Regions from separate parts of the Bacillus sp. PK6-16 genome, predicted to be linked through region 2. Evidence: riboswitches for the same ligand, from Rfam matches in the RefSeq annotation. Region 2 holds a riboswitch; each other region holds the start of a gene.
What was found. Region 2 has a riboswitch for thiamine pyrophosphate ahead of thiM (hydroxyethylthiazole kinase). Riboswitches for the same ligand answer to the same signal wherever they lie in the genome.
Positions count from the first base shown of each region.

Region 1 (3,483 bases), 330 kb from region 2:
TTTTGTTTTAGTTGCACTTGAAATGATTCCATCATAATTTCTAATGCAACAAAAGCAATAATAATAGATAAAAATACAATGTTTGTATTGTAAATGATTAAACAACAGATTAAACCTAAAAAGGCTACGTATTCAATTATAAGAGGTATATTGCGTGGCATACAATTTACCTAACTAAATATGGCAGTGGATTTACTGCATTTGTTTTTTCAAAATTCCATTCTCCATTATGTAATTCAAAATGAAGATGTTGCCCGTATGAATGACCTGTGTTTCCCATATGACCTATTAATTGTCCAGTTTGTACTTGATCACCAGCTTGTACAGTGCGATCCTTCATATGAGCATAAACAGTTGTATATAATTTCCCATTGATTTGATGCGCAATGAAAACAACATTGCCATAGCTAGCTGAATAATAAGATTTCACAACTTTACCTGCAGCAGCAGCTTGGATAGAGACGTTTCCTGGAGCGGCAATATCTATACCATAATGCATTTGTTCCCAGCGTATATCAAAGGTTGAGCTAATTCTTCCTTGAGCGGGGAATTTGAAAGCAGCTGGAATTGATGAAGGCTGATCTGTTTTAGCTTGTGGTTGATTTTGTACTACATAGTGTTTTGCTACATATCCGTATCCTGTGCCAAAACGAATTTTATACCAAGTACCTACAGTTTCTACTACTTGTACTTGTGTACCGTTTTGTAATGAACCGAGTAGAGCGCTACTTGTACTAGCGGTGCTACGTACATTTAGATTAGGTGTTGCAACAGTATATTTTGTATTATTTTGAACGGTGATTCCTTTTACTAAGGGTTGTGAACCATTAGAGATGAATGCTTTTTGTACGTAACCTGTTTGGCCATTATGTGATATTTTATACCATTCGCCTTGATCTTCTTGAACGGTAATAAACTTACCATTTGGTAATACATCTAAAATGGAAGATTCTAAATTAGGTTCAGAGCGAACGTTTAATGCATTAGCATTAACGATGTATTGATCATTAGATTGAAGTTTGTTTTTTAGTAAAATAGCATCTTTTTGTACATAACCTACTTTATTATGAACAGATACTTTATACCAACCATTAGTTGTTTCAAGGATGTTCACTTTTGTATTAAAGCGAATTGTATCAATTGATGTGCTTTTTACGTTATCTTCTGTATGTAATGCTACTTGATTGACTTTGACATACCCAGTTTTAATATTAGATAATTGTTCAGCGTTTGCTTTTTGTACATTTGTTTCACCCATAGAAGGAAGTAAAGAAGCAATCGCTACAGTAGTTGCTGTTAAAGCAGTAGCTTTCATATTCATGGAATAGAGACCTCCTCTAGTTGTATAGTTGTAATTTTATTATAGTATAAAGATATGATATAGTGGGGGTATTCACATAAATGTAATATGAAATCAATATAAAAATAAATTTTTTGAGGATAATGATTCCTTTTTATACAATTAATCGGGGTTTTATTTTCTAAAATAGAATGTATGTATTATATAATTTTGATATTATGTTGATAATTAAGAAAATTAAAAAAGTTGATGATGTCTTATTAGGGTGTTATACTAACAGTGATAATTTTATAGTTTGCTAGGAGAGCTGGTGTTGCCAGCTGAGAGTAGGCCGTAAGCCTTTGATCCTTTTTATTACCTGATCTAGATTATGCTAGCGTAGGGAAGCAATTCGGACACTAACAATGAGTCCCCGTTTCTTTGCGTATAGAAACGGGGCTTTTTTATTTGAAAATTTCATATTGAAACCACTAGGGGTGCTTGACTTGCTGAGAGAGGAATAATCCTTAACCCTTACAACACCTGATCTAGGTAATACTAGCGAAGGGAAGTGGAACATCGAATAAATGTATAACTTTATTTGCTGTAACCACTTCTTATATATAGAAGTGGTTTTTTATTTAGATACATATATTGAAAGGGGATAGAGAAATGAAATTTTGCGATAGATTATTAGAAACTGTGCAACCGGTTTGGGAGATGAGTCATAATCATCCGTTTGTAGTGGGGATGGGAGATGGCACGTTAGAAAAAGATAAATTCCAGTATTATATTATTCAAGATTATTTATATCTGCTAGATTATGCAAAGTTATATGCGATTGGTGTTGTAAAAGCAACGAATCCACAAGTAATGGGAAAGTTCGCTGAACAAATTGATGGAATATTAAATGGCGAAATGACAATCCATAAACAATATGCAAAAAGACTTGGAATTTCTATAGAGGAGATAGAGTCTGCGAAACCATCTGCTAAAAATTTAGCTTATACAAATTACATGATGTCTGTATCTCAAAATGGCACACTTGCGGAATTAATAGCAGCGCTTCTTCCATGTATGTGGAGCTATTGGGAAATTGGAAAGCGTTTAAATGATATTCCTGGAGCAAGAGATCATGAGTTTTTTGGTGAGTGGATTCAAGGATATAGTTCGGAAGAATACGGTAATCTTTGTATTTGGTTAATAGATTTATTAAATGAAATGGCAGTTGGAAAGTCTGAGAAAGAACTAGAAAGATTAGAGGAGATCTTCTTATATTCCAGTCGATTTGAATATTTATTCTGGGATATGTCCTATCGTAAGGAGATGTGGGGATTTGAGGAGCAAGAACATACTACAGTTTCATAATGTTTCTTTTCATTACGATGAGAAACCAATCATCCATGAATTAAATGCTTCTATACATGAGAAAGAGTTTGTCAGTATTATCGGACCGAGTGGATGTGGGAAAAGTACTTTATTTCGCCTTATTACAGGTCTAGAAAAGGTAAGTATTGGACAGATAGAACTGACAGAAACAAAGCACCATCCTGTAGGATATATGCCGCAAAAAGATATGCTTTTGCCGTGGAGAACAATTATTGAGAATGCTGCCCTGCCGTTAGAGTGCCAAGGTGTACAGAAGAAAGAAGCAGAAGTAAAGGCAAAGGAACTGTTACATAAATTTGGTTTGCAAGGGTATGAGACAAAATATCCGAAAGATTTATCTGGTGGTATGAGACAACGTGTATCTTTTATTCGAACTTTATTAACAGGCGGGGAGATATTGCTGTTAGATGAACCGTTTAGTGCGTTGGATGCTTTAACGAAGACCTCTTTGCAAGAATGGTTGTTTGAACAATGGCAAGAGTGGGAAAAAACAATTTTATTCATTACTCATGATGTTGAAGAAGCGTTATTTCTTTCAAACCGAGTTCTAGTAGTGGAACAGCAGCCGATAACGACTTTGACTGAACGGACTGTACCGCTTGATCATAACAGAACACGAAAAGATTTATATAAACCGGAAGTATTAGCGCTAAAAGATGAGCTTCTTAGTATGTTACAAAGGCAGGTACTTGTGTGATGAACCGATTGAAAGAATTAGTTCCTGCTATTACACTTTCTAGTATTTTACTAGCTGTGTGGGAAATAGGAGCAAGAATTGTAGATGAGATGTACATTTTACCGTCACCTTCTGCGAT
Region 1 covers NZ_CP096511.1:4,563,261-4,566,743, reverse strand. Annotated here, with positions in the region: gene M1D66_RS23480 (hypothetical protein) at 1-161, opposite strand, end outside; gene M1D66_RS23475 (SH3 domain-containing protein) at 167-1,321, opposite strand; TPP riboswitch at 1,591-1,702, shown strand; TPP riboswitch at 1,763-1,866, shown strand; gene tenA (thiaminase II) at 1,952-2,647, shown strand; gene M1D66_RS23465 (ABC transporter ATP-binding protein) at 2,616-3,365, shown strand; gene M1D66_RS23460 (ABC transporter permease) at 3,365-3,483, shown strand, end outside.
Region 1: another riboswitch for thiamine pyrophosphate. It lies ahead of tenA (thiaminase II); the one in region 2 lies ahead of thiM (hydroxyethylthiazole kinase).

Region 2 (3,483 bases):
ACTTCTCTTTACTTCTTCAGCTAATTTTCTCGTACTTTCATACGCAGATTCAGCTAAACTAATTGCTGAAATAACTGAAACACCGTCCGCACCCGCTTCTATAACTGCCGCTGTATTTTCAATTGTAATCCCACCAATACCAACGATTGGCACTGTAATTCCTTGTTCTCTAAAATAGGCTAATCCTTTCGTTCCTTGAACCGCTTTCGTATCTTTTTTCGTACTCGTTGGGAAAATAGGTCCAACGCCTAAATAATCTGCTCCATTTTCGATTGCAAAGCGTGCTTCTTCAATTGTATGAGCAGATACGCCGATAATTTTATCTCCCATTTTTTCACGAACAGATGTAATTTCTTCATCATCTTGTCCTACATGAACACCATCTGCATCTAATTCAATGGCTAATTCTACATCATCATTTACAATGAAAGGAACACTATATTCCTTACAAAGCGTCTGCAATTCTTTTGCAAAGCGCACTCTATCTTCTCCGATTAAAGAACCTTCCCCCTTCTCGCGAAACTGAAAAATTGTCACTCCACCATCTAACGCTTCTTTCAATACAGCTAAAGGATCCCTCGTGCAGTTATTACTTCCCATAATAAAATACACTTGCAATAGCTTAGACATTTTATCTATTTCAATGCGTGCCATTTCTTTCACTCCCTCTTACTCTAACTCCTCAATCTTTCCATACTTCTCAATATCACCAGAAGTAGTATTCGCTAACTGATTTAAAAATTCAATTTGGAAACTACCAGGTCCCTTTTCCACGGTCTTAGCAGCTGCCAGTTCCGAAGCTACACCATAAAACGTTAATGCTGCTACTGCTGCTTTTACATAATCTTTTTCCACTGCTACAAATGCTCCTATTACAGAAGTTAGTAAACAACCTGTTCCCGTAACTTTCGTTAAAATAGGGTGACCATTTCGAATAACAATAGTTCTCTCTCCATCTGTAACAACATCTTCTTTTCCAGTAATGACCGCAACTGTATTTAGTTCATCTGCTGCCTGCCTTGCAATACTTACAACATTTCCATTTCCAGTACCAGCGTCTACCCCTTTAATTTCCCATTTCTCATTAATAACATTTGCTATTTCAGCTGCATTTCCGCGGATAATTGCTAACTCAATTTCAGCCGGAATATGTCTCGCAACTTCTGTTCGATACGAAGTTGCTCCTGCACCAACTGGATCAAATAGTACTGGCACATTGTTCGCATTTGCTGATTTACCCGCGAGTAACATCGCTTCTACTTCTTCAGGACGAAGTGTCCCCATATTTAATACTAACGCTCCAGCAATGCTAGCCATTTCTGCTACTTCTTCTTTCGCATACGCCATTACAGGCGATGCCCCAAGTGCCAACAAACCGTTAGCAGTAAAATTTGTTACAACAACATTTGTAATATTATGAACAAGCGGATTAGATTCTCTCACCAAATCCACTACTTTACTAATTTCTTTCATATTCATCCTTTTCATCTCCTAACTATAATGATGGGAGATACACAAAAAGACACTTTGCGCGTACGCAAAGTGCCTGAATATGTGCTTTTACACTCTCCCTACGCTGGCATTATCCAACAGGTTCAAATGGTCAATGACGGACTAGTAGCCATACTCTCAGTTTGTATCCACAAACTCCCATGTGTTTCTTATTCATCTACTTCAAAGTCTACTCTTATTCTAGTAAAATAACAAGTTCTTTACTTTTCTATTTGATATAGAGGCAACTGATAAAGTGAAACTTTAATCAGTTGGGATTTTGTTAACTCCATTAAAAACAGCTGAAATATGGAGCGAAACTGAATCTCAAGAAGATGTATGCTATATTTAACTTATGGAAATTTGAAAGGATGTTTTTAATATGTCAAAAAGCGTTGTAATCGCTGAAAAACCTTCCGTTGCACGAGATATTGCTCGTGTACTGAAGTGTGATAAAAAAGGAAACGGCTATCTTGAGGGTAGTAAATATATTGTAACTTGGGCTTTAGGCCATCTCGTTACATTAGCAGACCCAGAAAGCTATGATGTGAAATATAAAAAGTGGAATTTAGAAGATTTACCGATGCTACCGGAGCGTTTGAAATTAACGGTTATTAAACAAACTGGGAAACAATTCAATGCTGTGAAAAGCCAGCTACTTAGAAAGGATGTAAATGAAATTATTGTAGCGACAGATGCTGGACGTGAAGGAGAATTGGTCGCTCGCTGGATTATTGATAAGGTTCGCATTAATAAACCGATCAAACGTCTATGGATTTCATCTGTAACCGATAAAGCAATTAAAGATGGTTTTGCAAATTTAAAACCAGGTAAAGCCTATGACAATTTATACGCTTCAGCAGTTGCACGTTCAGAAGCTGACTGGTATATCGGTCTTAATGCAACTCGTGCTTTAACGACTCGCTTTAATGCCCAGTTAAATTGCGGCCGTGTACAAACCCCTACTGTTGCTATGATTGCTAGTCGTGAGGATGAAATAAAGAACTTCAAAGCACAAACTTACTACGGCATCGAAGCTCAAACAATGGAGAAGCTCAAACTTACTTGGCAAGATGCAAATGGCAATAGCCGTAGTTTTAATAAAGAAAAAATCGATGGTATTGTAAAACGTTTAGATAAACAAAATGCTACTGTTGTGGAAATTGATAAGAAACAGAAGAAGTCATTCTCTCCTGGTCTTTACGATTTAACTGAATTGCAACGTGATGCGAATAAAAAGTTCGGTTACTCTGCTAAAGAAACATTAAATATTATGCAAAAATTGTATGAACAGCATAAAGTACTAACGTACCCTCGTACAGATTCACGCTACATTTCATCTGATATCGTTGGAACACTTCCAGAACGTCTAAAAGCATGTGGTGTTGGAGAATACCGTCCCTTCGCACATAAAGTATTACAAAAGCCTATCAAACCTAACAAATCATTTGTTGATGATAGTAAAGTAAGCGATCATCATGCGATTATTCCAACAGAAGGATACGTTAACTTCTCAGCATTCACAGATAAAGAACGCAAAATTTATGATTTAGTTGTAAAACGTTTCTTAGCTGTGTTATTCCCGGCATTCGAATATGAGCAACTAACGTTACGCACAAAGGTTGGCAATGAAACGTTCATTGCGCGCGGAAAAACAATCCTACATGCCGGTTGGAAAGAAGTATATGAAAATCGCTTTGAAGATGATGATGTAACTGATGACGTAAAAGAGCAACTTCTACCTCACATTGAGAAAGGCGATACATTAGCTGTAAAGTTAATTATGCAAACATCAGGTCAAACAAAAGCACCTGCACGATTTAACGAAGCGACTTTACTTTCAGCAATGGAGAATCCTACAAAATATATGGATACGCAAAATAAACAACTTGCTGATACGTTAAAATCGACTGGTGGATTAGGTACTGTAGCGACACGTGCAGACATTATCGACAAGCTATTCAATTCATTCTTAATTGAAAAACGCGGTAA
Region 2 covers NZ_CP096511.1:4,889,358-4,892,840, forward strand. Annotated here, with positions in the region: gene thiE (thiamine phosphate synthase) at 1-654, opposite strand, end outside; gene thiM (hydroxyethylthiazole kinase) at 670-1,479, opposite strand; TPP riboswitch at 1,552-1,664, opposite strand; gene topB (DNA topoisomerase III) at 1,874-3,483, shown strand, end outside.

Region 3 (3,483 bases), 2.1 Mb from region 2:
CCTATTATAGAGGACGGATTTAATGAAGAATTACGTTATTCAGGTTCACATTTAGCCCCATTATTAACTTTTGCTGGAGCTGGCAATAATGTGATTTATATTAGTAGCTTTTCAAAGGTACTTTTCCCTGGTTTACGTGTAGGCTGGATTATTGCAGATAAAGAGCTGATTCATTATTTAGAAAGCGTAAAAAGAGCAAGAACGATCCACACATCTACGTTAGATCAAGCTGTTCTGTTTCAATATTTACATGAGGGATATTTTGAGAAATATTTAAAAAAGGCAAGATCTGTTTATAAGAAAAAATATGAGTTAGCTGTCGGGGCATGTGACCAGTACATTCATTTCAAAAGAATGACTGGAGATGGTGGACTTCATTTATTTATAGAACTAGAAGAGCATATGAATGCCCGCACACTTTTACAAAAGTGTTATGAGAAAGGCGTTACGTTTTCACCTGGAGATGTTTTTTACTCTGATGGAGAAGGAGCGAACACTTTCCGATTAGGTTTTTCGCGCTTGAAAGAAGAAGAAATAGTTCGGGGAATTAAAATAATTGGTGATACATTAAAAAATGAAATTTGGAGTTGAGAAAATGAAAATCGGTGTTATTATGGGCGGGGTATCGTCTGAAAAACAAGTTTCAATTATGACGGGGAATGAAATGATTGCTCATTTAGATAAAAATAAGTATGAAATAGTTCCAATTACATTAAATGAAAAAATAGATTTAGTTGAAAAAGCGAAAGACATTGACTTTGCGTTGCTCGCATTACACGGAAAATACGGAGAAGATGGGACAGTTCAAGGAACACTGGAGAGTTTAGGGATTCCTTATAGCGGAAGTAATATGTTATCTAGCAGTATATGTATGGATAAAAATATTTCGAAAAAGATTTTACGTTATGAAGGTGTAGAAACACCAGATTGGATTGAACTTACAAAAATGGAGGATCTAAATCTTGATGAGTTAGATAAATTAGGATTTCCATTAGTAGTAAAACCAAACTCTGGCGGATCGAGTGTCGGAGTGAAAATCGTTTATAATAAAAATGAATTGATCTCAATGCTAGAAACTGTATTCGAATGGGATTCTGAAGTAGTAATTGAAAAGTATATAAAAGGTGATGAAATTACATGTTCAATTCTGGATGGAAAACAGTTACCTATAGTTTCAATTCGACATGCAGCCGAGTTCTTTGACTACAATGCAAAATATGATGATACTAGTACAGTTGAGGAAGTTATCGAACTTCCAGCAGAAATTAAGGAACGTGTAAATAAAGCGTCACTTGCTTGTTATAAAGCATTAAAATGTAGTGTTTATGCAAGAGTTGATATGATGGTGAAGGACGGAATTCCATATGTAATGGAAATTAATACATTACCAGGGATGACACAATCAAGTTTATTGCCCAAAAGTGCAGAAGCAGCGGGGATTAGTTATAGCAAACTATTAGATATGATTATTGAAACATCATTAAAAGTTAGAAAAGAAGAAGGGTTTTAAGGGAATTATATAACGAATTTTTTTGACAGTTTCACGAAGTATGCTATGATGAATACATTATAAAAACAAAATATTTATCCACTAGGGGGGCCTTTTATAGGCTGAGATCAAATGTGATTTTGAGACTCTTAGTACCTGATCTGGTTAATGCCAGCGTAGGGAAGTGGGAAAGACGTTGCTATTTAATGAGTAAATAAATACTGTCGATTTCACTTTCTTTACGCCTGTAAAGAAAGTTTTTTTATTTTACAGCTTTAATAATTGTGGATAAATACTTATATTTTATATATTATTGGAGGGATTTAAATGAATTTTTCACAATCATTACGTAAAGAAGTAGATTCAATTTGGGAAGCGAGTTTTAACCATCCTTTTGTAAAAAAACTTGGTGAAGGAACGTTAGATTTAGCTAGTTTTCGTTATTATGTGCTTCAAGATTCATATTATTTGAGTCATTTTGCTAGAGTACAAACTTTAGGAGCTGCAAAAGCTCTTGAATTAGAGACGACAGCTCGTATGGCACATCATGCTCAAAATACATATGAAGCAGAGTTATCTTTACATGAGAATTTTGCTAAAAAACTAGGGATAACGAAAGAAGAAAAAGATAATTTTATTCCTGCGCCAACTGCATATGCGTATACTTCACATATGTATCGTGTTGCGTATGAAGGGCATTTAGGAGATATCATTGCAGCAATTTTACCTTGCTATTGGTTGTATTATGAAATTGGCGAACGCTTAAAAGAGTGCCAGCCGGAAGAGCCAATTTATAACGAATGGATTTCTGCTTATGGATCTGATTGGTTCCGTACGCTAGTTGAAGAGCAAATTACACGTTTAGATACTATCGCTGAAAAAGTAACAGAGGCAGACCGCAAACGTATGAAACAGCATTTTATTATTAGCAGTCAATATGAATATTCATTTTGGGAAATGGCTTATACATTAGAAAAGTGGCCAGTGGATACAGACGTAAAAGACGTAATTGGATAAAGAATAGAAGTAATGTTATAGATAGGTCTGGATCATACCTATCTATATATTTTTTCTTGTCAAATTTGCGTAAAGTCATTAGTGCTACGGATATGGCGAAATAGAATATCGATAATTTAGCTCATTTACTTGTCTACGCATTAACTGGATAAACTTCTGTCACATTTATTTTACAATTAAAGAACGTAAATGTTGGTGGTATGAAGTTAAATAAGAAAAGAAACCCGAGCTGTTAGCTGTAACGGAGTTGTTTTTTCTTTGCAGGAATTTCTAAATTATCATGGAGTGTTGTTAATACGATATGCAAATATGCATATCGTATTTTTTTGAGCTCTTTATGTGTTAAAATCAGATATAGAGATATAGAAATATAAAGAAGCAAAAGCAGGAATATCCAATGAATTTTGAGAGGTGTTATATGTTTACAAATAAGAAATTAATTCGATTTGGTTTATCGTTATTTGTATTTTTAGGGATAATTAATTTTACAATCAGCTATTTCCAAACATATCTTGAAACAGCAGCAGATATTAAATGGATAATTCCAGAAATTTGGAAAACTATTTTGCTAGATGTTCCTCAAGGGATACTTGTTCTTTTAGGCGCAATTGCTTTATATGATTTCACAAAAGAGGCATCACAAAAAGACGCATCAATCTAAGTGTGTCTTTTTTCTATTAGGAATTTCATAGAGAGTTTTACTGGAGAAATAGAATGAAAAGCCCTAATTAGGGCTTTTTTTGTTGGAATTTCTTATCCGTCATAGAAACCGGTCACTTGGAGGTGTTATAGCGAAAGCCATTTACAGTACAGAAAAATCTAAGCAGCAGACGGAAATATATAGGATATGGCATCATAATTATTGAGAAATTAATTGAACTTAGTAAGTATGAAGATATGACGCTAGAATTCATATTTTTTAATTTTTATTTATCCCGCTATTTGCCGGGCAGTAAGCCCCCCACCTCAAAATTCAG
Region 3 covers NZ_CP096511.1:2,777,785-2,781,267, reverse strand. Annotated here, with positions in the region: gene pdxR (MocR-like pyridoxine biosynthesis transcription factor PdxR) at 1-591, shown strand, start outside; gene M1D66_RS14345 (D-alanine--D-alanine ligase) at 596-1,510, shown strand; TPP riboswitch at 1,584-1,689, shown strand; gene tenA (thiaminase II) at 1,817-2,506, shown strand; gene M1D66_RS14335 (DUF3937 family protein) at 2,904-3,167, shown strand.
Region 3: another riboswitch for thiamine pyrophosphate. It lies ahead of tenA (thiaminase II); the one in region 2 lies ahead of thiM (hydroxyethylthiazole kinase).

Region 4 (3,483 bases), 1.1 Mb from region 2:
CCAAAAAACTCATCTAACATATCCGATAAAGGTGTACCAATCCACGTAAACGTAACCTGAAAAATAAAAAACATAACTGCTAAAAAGATTGGAAGTCCTAAAATTTTATGTGTAATTAATCTATCAATTTTTTCTGAAAAAGGAATTTTTCCTTCTTTCTCATGCTTCATAACATTTGTTTTTAACTTTTCAATATACGCTTCACGAGTTTTGTAAATGTGCTCTTCTAACGTACAATCAAGTTTTCCTTCTAAGCGAGATCGAATGGCTATGAGTTCCTTATAAATTGGTAATGCTTTCATTTCTTTTTCTACTACTTCGTTATTGCTTAAAAATTGAAGTGCTAACCATCTCGGATGCTCGTAATTCGCTGTCTCTAAAAGAGCAATTACTTCTCCAATTCCTTCATCCATTTGTACACCATATGAAATAAGGAATGGCTTTTTCTCTTGTTTGTTATTTTCTTTAAGAGTCGTAAGCAGTTCTTCACAGCCTTTTCCACTTCTTGCAACAACAGGAACGACTGTTACACCTAATAGCTCTGATAATCGTTTTACATCAATGACAATTCCTCTTTGCTTCGCCACATCAACCATGTTTAAACCAATTGAGACTGGCTTACCAAATTCAAGTAACTGCAACGTTAAATGCATATTTCTTTCAAACTGCGAGGAATCTACGATATTTAACATATGATTAAATTCTTCTGTTAATAGAAAGTTTGTTACAACACCTTCATCACGTGAAACTGGATTTAAATCATAAACACCTGGTAAATCAATTAATGTTCCTTGTCTATCTTTTAATTTACCAACCTTCTTTTCTACTGTTACACCGCTCCAGTTTCCTACATACTCATAAGAACCAGTAAGTGCATTAAATAATGATGTCTTCCCTGTATTCGGATTCCCTAGCAAAGCTACCTTATTCACGCTAATTCCACCTTTATCATTTTCGCGTCACAATGACGAATACTAATTAACTGTCCACGACACTCCAATGTACAAGGACCTTTGAACATCGCTTTCTGTTTCAGGCGAAGTTCGCTTCCTTCAGCAAGACCGAAAGCAGCTAGTCTACGCTTTAATAGCTGATCTAAAGACTGAATACTTTTTACTAACACTTTCTCTCCAATTTTAATATCTACTAAGCTCATAACCTTCCCCCTCAGAAGAGAATGATAATTATTTTCAAAAAAATTATACCACACTCAATTTCTCTTGTACTATACCCTTTTGCTTCATATTTATTAACATTTCGCTACAATTCTATTTCAATTATTGTCATACTGTATTCGTTTGCCATTCTCATCCATTTCGCTTACAATAAACAATAGCAAATAAAGAATCTCGTTATCACTGGGGGAGCCATGCCGCTGAGAGGGAACACTTCGTTCCGACCCTTCGAACCTGTTAGTTAATGCTAACGCAGGGATTGTGCAAACGTCCGAAATACATACCTCATTTTTATTTACGTATTTCGTATCCTCCTATGATATCTATTCTTTTTTGTATAACTTGGATTTAGGGGGAGACAACATGCGTAACACCAATTTACAAGCGATGATCGAATCTGCTATTCTTGCAGCCTTCGCCTTGGTCATCGACATTTTACCACTTTCAATAAAAATATCAGCAACAGGCGGTTCCATTTCATTTGCTATGATTCCTATTTTTATTATCGCATACCGCTGGGGCTTCAAAATGGCTTTCTTAGGGGGCCTAATTTGGGGATTATTACAAATTGTCGTAGGCGATGCCATTATCGTCACACCAATTCAAGTACTAATTGAATACTTTGTTGCTTTTGCATTCATTGGATTTGCTGGTTTATTCTATCGTCCAATTCAAAAAGCACTTTTAACTTCCAATGATAATAGCGAAGAGCAATCAAATTTAGGTAGCCGTAAAGACAAACCTTCATCAAAACCAAACCAAGGAAAGAAAGTAATTGGATACATTATCGTCGCTACTTTTATCGGTAGTCTAGCTCGTTACTTCTGTCACTTTATCGCTGGTATCATTTTCTGGGGACAATATGCACCAAAAGGCCAATCGGCTTTCCTATATTCTTTAATATTTAACGGTAGTACAATGATTGGTTCCTATATTCTATGTACTGTTTTACTTATATTTTTATTTATCACTTCACCACGCTTATTCAAAAGCATCAGTGCTTATCAAATGAATACACAAAAAAAGGGCGCTTAATGAGCGCTCTTTTTTCATATCGTAATATCAATTAAAAATACAATAAATGCGCAAAAGAAAATAAATACCATTATACTTAGCCAATTGCTATGCACGGTTCATCGACTCCTTACATAACCTCATATTCTAAACAAATTATACTGATTAAAAATAAAGATTAGGTAAAGATAATATGAAAATAAATTAAAAAAGCGTAAATCATATTATTTACGCTTTTTTCGGTAAATAGAAGTAAAATAACACACCATTTTCTGTATTTTCTGCCCCATATTCAGCATCATGTAGTTCTAAAATATTCTTTGAAATGGCAAGCCCAAGCCCCGTCCCACCTTGTGAACGCTGACGAGCTGTATCCACGCGATAAAAACGATCCCAAATTTTATCTAATTGCTCTTCTTCAATATGAGTACCTTTATTTTCAATGCACACTTTTATACGATTCTTCTCATCTATTGTAGAAATAATAATATCCTCTTTATTTGGTGTATATCGTATAGCATTCGTAATGAAGTTCACGATGACTTGTTCAATCCGGCCTTGATTTGCAATCACTTCAAATGAACATATATTTTTATGAACATGAAGTTCTTTTTTCTCTATTTCCACAGATAGATGTTCACATATATCTTCAATTACTGTATCAATATAAAACGAATCCTTTTTCATTTTATATGTACCAGATTCAAATTTAGCTAACTCAAGCATATCCAAAATTAACGTATCCATTTTGTCTACTTCTCTCTCCATTGCCTGAAAATAATACTCTTTTTTATGTTCAGCTACCCCGTCTTTTAAAATAGAAATACAGCTTTTCATAATACTTAGCGGTGTTTTTAATTCATGTGAAACACCAGAAATGAATTCTTTTCGCGTCTTTTCTAACTTTCTTTCCTTTTCAATATCTTCTTCTAACTGTCCAATATGCGAATGGAGTTTATTTGATAGCACATTAATATTTTTCGATAAATCCCCAATTTCATCTTTTGAAGTAATCGGTATTTTTTCTGTGAAGTCTAAATGCGCTATTTTCTTTGTTGTATCATTTATTTTCAATAATGGCTTTGCAATTTGTTTTGAGTAATAGAACGAAGCTAAAAAAATAAGAACGACTACAAATGCAATGATATAGATGTAATAATCTTGCACCATTTGTACAGCTTCATCTACCGGCTGTAAAGAAGCCATCGCATAAATATATGTTACCGATCCGTCTTTTTCTTTTATTGGTTTCATTAATAATTTATATTTTATATCATTCTTTTCGTAGTCCATT
Region 4 covers NZ_CP096511.1:671,766-675,248, reverse strand. Annotated here, with positions in the region: gene feoB (ferrous iron transport protein B) at 1-932, opposite strand, end outside; gene M1D66_RS03390 (FeoA family protein) at 929-1,156, opposite strand; TPP riboswitch at 1,351-1,452, shown strand; gene M1D66_RS03385 (energy-coupled thiamine transporter ThiT) at 1,539-2,210, shown strand; gene M1D66_RS03380 (sensor histidine kinase) at 2,418-3,483, opposite strand, start outside.
Region 4: another riboswitch for thiamine pyrophosphate. It lies ahead of M1D66_RS03385 (energy-coupled thiamine transporter ThiT); the one in region 2 lies ahead of thiM (hydroxyethylthiazole kinase).